Regions from separate parts of the Christensenella minuta genome, predicted to be linked through region 1. Evidence: riboswitches for the same ligand, from Rfam matches in the RefSeq annotation. Region 1 holds a riboswitch; each other region holds the start of a gene.
The links. Region 1 has a riboswitch for cobalamin ahead of B1H56_RS06665 (ABC transporter substrate-binding protein). Riboswitches for the same ligand answer to the same signal wherever they lie in the genome.
Positions count from the first base shown of each region.

Region 2: linked by a shared signal. The riboswitch ahead of B1H56_RS12055 (ribonucleoside triphosphate reductase) and the one ahead of B1H56_RS06665 (ABC transporter substrate-binding protein) in region 1 are both predicted to bind cobalamin.
Region 3: linked by a shared signal. The riboswitch ahead of B1H56_RS05140 (GLUG motif-containing protein) and the one ahead of B1H56_RS06665 (ABC transporter substrate-binding protein) in region 1 are both predicted to bind cobalamin.

Region 1 covers NZ_CP029256.1:1,400,461-1,402,723, reverse strand. The annotation lists gene argC (N-acetyl-gamma-glutamyl-phosphate reductase) at 1-723, opposite strand, end outside; cobalamin riboswitch at 935-1,149, shown strand; gene B1H56_RS06665 (ABC transporter substrate-binding protein) at 1,272-2,240, shown strand; gene B1H56_RS06660 (FecCD family ABC transporter permease) at 2,252-2,263, shown strand, end outside.
Region 2 covers NZ_CP029256.1:2,524,973-2,527,235, reverse strand. The annotation lists gene B1H56_RS12055 (ribonucleoside triphosphate reductase) at 1-992, opposite strand, end outside; cobalamin riboswitch at 1,147-1,311, opposite strand; gene B1H56_RS12050 (4Fe-4S binding protein) at 1,453-2,220, opposite strand; gene B1H56_RS12045 (TetR/AcrR family transcriptional regulator) at 2,250-2,263, opposite strand, start outside.
Region 3 covers NZ_CP029256.1:1,066,403-1,068,665, forward strand. The annotation lists gene B1H56_RS05140 (GLUG motif-containing protein) at 1-1,231, opposite strand, end outside; cobalamin riboswitch at 1,437-1,659, opposite strand; tRNA gene B1H56_RS05145 (tRNA-Val) at 2,009-2,085, opposite strand; gene B1H56_RS05150 (DUF4364 family protein) at 2,192-2,263, shown strand, end outside.

The DNA.
Region 1 (2,263 bases):
CAGGATGCCCCGTTTTACGGGCAGCAGGTGCGGCGTGAAGAGCAGGCAGACATCCTTCCTGGAAAGCTTCGACAGCTGTTCCTCGATTTCGGAAGTATGCCTGTGCAGGGGCACGGAATAAGCTTTGAAATTGCCGGCAGTCTCGCAATAGGAAAAAGCAAGCTTCTCCTTCCGGCCAGCCCCCGTAACACCTGATTTCGCGTCGATCACGATCCCTTTTTCGCAGATCAGTCCTTCCTTGAGGAGCGGCGCCAGCGCAAGGATACTCGTTGTGGTATAGCACCCCGGATTAGAAGTGAAATTCGCTTTCTTTACCTCCGCTCCGAAAAATTCGGGGAGACCGTAAACAGCTTCGCGGTTTTCTTTTTTTGCGGAATGTGAAATTCCGTACCATTTCTCATAAATATCCGTGTTGTCATAACGGAAATCACCCGAAAGGTCGATCACCTTATGCCCCTTTTTCAAGAGAGGAGGCGCCGCCACAAGGGATTGGCCGTGGGGCAGGCATAGGAATACAAAATCGTCCGCGCCGAATTTACCGCCGCTTTCCTGCAGCTCCAGCTCCCTTTCCGGCAGGAAGTTTGCATAAATATCATGCAGCTTCTTTCCTGCAAAGCTCTTTGATACGGCCTTATTGATCTGTACGCCGGGGTGGGCGCTGAGCAGCCGCAGCAGCTCGGCCCCGACATAGCCCGTTGCGCCAATTACACTGACATTAATCATGTTCCAAACAGCTCCTTTTTGTACGGAGCGCGGCAAAACGCCCCGGATTTTCAATTGACATTAATAATTATACATTGAAATGAATAATTATGCAATAGTTGTTTGCGCGAAAACGCACAGATTCTGCGGCTGCGGCTGCAAAAAGTTGGAAATAATGACGGATGCGGTAAAAGCTCATTGAGTTACGGGGCGTCTTGTGGTATATTTATATCCGTAATTGAACCAAATTGGTGCCGGGGAACCGGATAATAGGGAAAGCGTATGCCGCTACAGCCCACCGCTGCCGTGTGACGGAGCGCCTGCGCCGGACGGGAAATTTGTCCGGAATTTGTGGAAAACCACGTAAATGCCACTGGTGAAAACCGGGAAGGCGCGCAGGACGTGATGAGGTCAAGTCGGAAAACCTGCCGGTTTGGAAACGTTTTTTCTTCGGCGGGAAGAAAAAAGTGCGTAACGCCTTTTTTGCGAATGCCGAAGGGGTGTTTTTTATTTTCAATAAAATATTGGCGCCCCGTTTACAGGGGCGGCCTATGAAAGGAAGTTTTCAAATGAATAGAAAATGGATTGCATTATTTGCCTGTGTCATACTCTGTATTTCCGTGTTCGCGGGATGTGCGCAGAGTGAACCGGCCGCTTCCGTGAGCGCGGAGGCGGCACAGGAAGCATCAGTTTCCCCGTCCGAGCTGGCGGCACAGCCTTCCGGGTCCGCGCCCGCGGCGGGCGTCAGCGTAACGGATATGGCGGGAGACGAGGTAACCGTTGAAAAAGCAGACAGGATCGTTTCCCTGACGCCAGCAGGCACGGAGATCGTGTGCGCGCTGGGCGCGGCCAAGCAGTTGGTGGGCATCGATGCGTATTCCAATTACCCGGAGATTACGCAGAGCATCGAGATCGTCGGGGACTTCAACGGCCCGGATGTGGAGAAAGTAACGGCATTGGAACCGGATGTCGTGCTGGCGGGCACGGGTTTGCAGCAGGATGCGGTCGACAAATTAGGTGAAATGGGCATCACAGTGGTGGTCGTGGAGGCGACGGCCTTTGACGATATCCCTAAATCCATCGAACTGGTGGGCAAGATCGTGGGTATGGAGGACGTGGCTGAGCAGGTTACGGCGGATATCGACGCGGCTGTGAAAAGCGCACAGGACAATCAGCCGTCCGAAGAAAAGACGGTTTATTATGCGATGAGCTATGGCGACATGGGTAACTGGACGAGCGGCCCCGGCAGCTTTATCAATACCATGATCGAGCTTGCCGGCGGCAAGTGTATCACAGCCGACCAAGCCGCGCCGTGGATCGAATATTCACTGGAGGATCTTGCAGCGGCGGACCCGGATATCATCCTTTTGGACAGCAGCATGGGCAGCACGGAGGCCCTTGCGGAGGTAGCGGGCTATAAGGACCTGACCGCTGTCAGGAACGGCAATGTATACGCGATTGACGCGGATGTGTTTACGCGTCCCGGTCCGCGTATCGGCGAGGCTGTCCTCGAGATCAGCGAGATACTGAACAAGTAACGGGGATACCGATGGCCAAAAAA
Region 2 (2,263 bases), 1.1 Mb from region 1:
GGGAAGGTGAATACGCGCCCGTGCGCGTCCCCCTCGAGCATCACTTCGCAGAAGCACTCGTTGAAAAGATCCATTTCCTTCTGGAACTGCCCGTACGTCTCGCGGCGCACCTTGCCGCCCACGATCACGGCTTCGTCCTTTAAGGTGCGCGGAACGACGATATCGAAGGTGAGGTTTGAAAACGGACACTGGAAGCCCACGCGCGTTGGGACGTTGATATTAAAGATAAATTCCTGCAATGCCTGCTTGACCTCTTTTTTGGTCATGTTGTCATAGCGGATAAAGGGCGCGCAATAGGTATCGATCGACGACCAGGCCTGCGCGCCAGCGGTCTCGCCCTGCGTGGTGAACGTGGAATTTACCACCTGCCCCAAAAAGGAGCGCAGGTGATTGGCCGGGGAGGACTCCACCTTGCCGGGCACGCCGCCGAAGCCGTCCGAGAGAAGCTGCTTTAAATCCCAGCCCGCGCAGTACGGGCCGAAGAACCCAAGGTCGTGGATGTGGAACGCGCCGCCCGTGTGCGCCTCGCGCACCTCCTGCGGATATACCTCGTGCAGCCAGTATTGCTTGGTGAACGTTTCCCGCACATAGTTGTTCATACCGTTGATAGATTTCTGCGTGTTGGCGTTCTCTTTGATCTGCCAGTCCTTATCGTCGAGATAATCGGAGAACATATCGATCGTCGCGCCGATGAGGGCGTTACTCTCCCGTGCCGCGCGGCGTTTTTCACGATAGAGGATATAGGCCTTCGCGGTCTTCGCGTGTCCGCGTTCGATGAGAACCTTTTCTACAAGGTCCTGAACCTCCTCCACGTCCGCGATCTCCGTTTTCAGGCGCAGGTTCGCAAGGTCCACCACCTCGTTCGAGAGCTTTTGCGCCGTATCAAAATCGTCCCCGCCTACGGCGGTAACGGCATTAAAAATGGCCCATGTGATTTTTTCCTTCTGGAAATTTTCCGTGCTTCCGTTTCTCTTTCTGATCTGCGTAATCATAGCTGGTTCTCCTTCTCCGGAATAAAAGTTGGTTTGACAGGTGCCGCATCCATTGCCGCGCAAAAAAAGCGGGCGCGTATTTGTACGCGCCGAAGTGCAGGCCTTATGCTACCGATACCGATGGAAAAGACCGGGCCTTTTGATGCCATGCTCCGTGGCGCTGACGCTTCGGGCAGATATTCTGGCTCAAGCCTCAGGCGCGCCGCACGCCTTCCCGGAGCTTCCTCCAGTGGCATATCGTGCATTGCTCGGCTTTTACAGCGGCGGGACCGCGCGGGATTTCCACCCGACTTCCCTTGCCCGAAACACAAGATGCTGTGTTTAAATATTTTTAAGATACGTATATATTGTATTGCCCGGGCGATATAAAGTCAATACAAATCTATCCCCGATTTTTCTCTGCAATTACAAAAGCGCTCCACAGAGCGCTTTTCTTTCATAAAAATTTATGAATTCTTTCTCAGGGCAGGAACAGCCTCGCTTCTTTTTCCGTTTTTGCCAGTTCCTTTTCCAGCTTGCGCGTCACCATACCATAGACCGGTCCGCCCACTTTACGCGCATGGACGGGACAGGCGTGCACACACGCAAGACAGCGGATACACTTTTTCGCGTCCGTCTGCCGCGGCATTTCCGGCGCAACCGCTCCCGCCGGGCACACGCGTACGCACGCCCCGCAGGCCGTGCATTTTTTATCTCCTTTGGGGATAAACGGCGCAACCTGGAACGAACGGTACGGCCGGTTCCCCGGCAGGGAAAGCCCTTTCCCGTCCTTTTCCGCCATCGACGCTTTCGCGCTTCTCCCAAACTCTTCGGCGATCAGCAGGTCGTCCGCATCCGGCCGTCCCGCTGCGATCTTCGCGGAAAACGTATGCTGGGCGACGAAGGCCGCCGCCGCTACGCCGCGAAATCCCTGCTTTTCGCACCGGCCGGAAAGCTCCAAAAGCGCGTCGTCAAATTCGCGGTTGCCGTAAACCGCCGCAAAGACGGCGGGCGTACCGTCTCCGTGCAGGCCGCGCAGCAGATCGTCAGGCAGCTGTGGGACGCGTCCATAGTAAACGGGCACGCCGACCACCACAAGATCGTCCGCGGAAAACGTGTACTCCCGCGCCCTCGTTTCCCGGTCGGTCAGATTCAGCTCGCCGTAGCTGCCGATCCCCCGCGCGACCGCGCACACATACTGCTTCGTTCCCCCGGTGGGGCTGAAATAAATTGCCGTTAGGTTCCCCATTTTTTCCACTCCTTTATTTAGACAGCCGGTCAACGCGTTCCCT
Region 3 (2,263 bases), 330 kb from region 1:
AAAATGCCTTTGCTGCGGAGCTCGAGAAAGCTAACCCGCCGCCGTAAAATTTTCCGAAATAGTTATATTTCCCCGTTGACGTTCCCTGCGAAACAACGGGAGAAATGGTATAGCAGGATACAAATTTTCCGCCATCAATATTGCCTGAAAAACCTCCGATATATTTGCTACCCGTTACCTCTCCGGCAGAAAAACTGTTTTCGATCTGTCCGTTTGTTATATTTCCTGCAAATCCGCCCGCCTTATTGCTGGTCGATTCCACGGCTGCGGTGGTGTAGCATTCGTCAATTGAATTTGAATTTCTTCCTACGAAGCCGCCGATCTCCGTTCCGCGGCCATTCGTCCCTGTAAACTGTACCGTGCCGCCGGAAACATAGCACTGAGATACCGTCTTGTTGTTATATCCGGCAAAACCGCCGGTATAGCCCATGGTTGCAGCGCTTTCCGATGTTACAGTACTCCCGGTAACCGAGCTATTTGTTATTATTCCTTCGTTATTCCCTACGGCGCCTCCCGCATAGGAATAACGTACGGAAAGACTGCTGTCCGTTACCTTGCATCCGGAAACCGTTCCCTTATTATAGCCCGCGAGAATCCCCATTCCCTTTGTATAGCTCTCGTTGGTATCGGTAATCTCCGCTCCTTTTAATACCACATCCTGCACGGCGCCTGTTATATGGCCAAACAGGCCGGTATATCCTGTAGATGAAGTAATCGTCAGATTACTGATTGTCTGGCCGTTTCCGTCAAAGGTCCCCGAAAACGGTGTTGCGCCGCTGCCAATCGGCTGTGCCGTGGTTATGCCGCTCATGTCAATGGGCGCCGTTACTTTCAGCTTTGCAGTCCAATAGGAAGGATCTTTCATCACCGCAAGTAAATCGTCCGGCGAAGAAATCAGCGTATACTCTCCATCGGCCGCAAGCGACAACGCACCGAGCCCTTCGTCTTCCTCTAACGCCATCACCGCCATATCTGCCGCCGGTGCAGCAGATGACGACACTTCGGGCTGCACCGATTCCGCCGCCGAGGGATCTGGCGCCTTCTCCAGCTCCGGGCTTGCCGGCGGCGCCGGAGATGCCGACGCTTCAGGAGCCCGGGTCTCCTGTGGAGTTCCTTCCGCAGCCGGCGCCTCCGCCGTTGCCGGCACCTCTTCCGCCATTGCAGTCCCTGTAATACTGAACAGCATTACAACAGCCAAAAATACTGCCAGAATTCTCTTGTTCCTTTTCATTCTTCTTCTCCTTTTGTGATTCCAGCCCTGCCGCATGGCAATGCGGCCTGCCGCTTCTTAAGGCTCATCCTTCTTCCTCACAAATCCAGCGCCGTTTCCCCTACAGGTCCGCAAGAACAAATAAAAAAGCTGCGGCGAATCGCTTTTCGCCGCAGCCGTATTTCTGCGTACAAGAAAATTTTCCGCTCACACTCCGGCGGTCATCTTCCCTTTTATCGTTTTTGTAGGTCTTCTGACTTACGCTTTTAAAATCTTATGATTTTACGTTCGACACCCTGCCTTCCCAGTTTCCCAGTGACTGATTTTCATCAACAGGCATCGGACTCGGCGCTTACAGCGGCGGATTCCGTCCGGGATTTTCACCCGATTCCCTTGTTCATCCCTGCGGACCGAATACGCCGCAGAGCCACAAAAATCTGTATTCAATTGTATCTATCATACCATATCGTCTTCAATTTATACAGGTAAAATTTTTGCTTTTTATCATTTTTTTCAGAGAACTTTGGAAAGGCTGAACGGGCGGAATTTCACGCAGGGCGGCAGCGGGAAGGCGGCGGCTACGCTGCCCCGGCTCATGGCCCATGCGGATCGGGCTGAACCGCTGCGCTAATTTACCCGCCGTTTTTTATAAGCAGCTTGCTACATACAAGTCGTTTTTTCTTCGCTGCGTTTGGCCGAGACATGCGCTTACACAAAAAGGACAGGCTTAACACCTGTCCTTTAAACTAGTTGTCACTCCAAACACTCTATCCATAAAAGGTTCGGATATGACCAGCTTGGTGGGGTTGACTGGGCTCGAACCAGCGACTTCCACGATGTCAACGTGGTACTCTGACCAACTGAGTTACAACCCCGTTATTTTGTCACCTCTATTATTATACATGAATTCATATAAAATTCAAGCGTTCCTTCCGAAAGATTTCCCTATATGTTATAATAAATGACGGAGGGACAGTTCCTATGAAAGTAAAACCCAAACAAACCATGGCTCATAATAAATTGCTGCTGCTTTACCTGCTCGAAAAAAGCGGT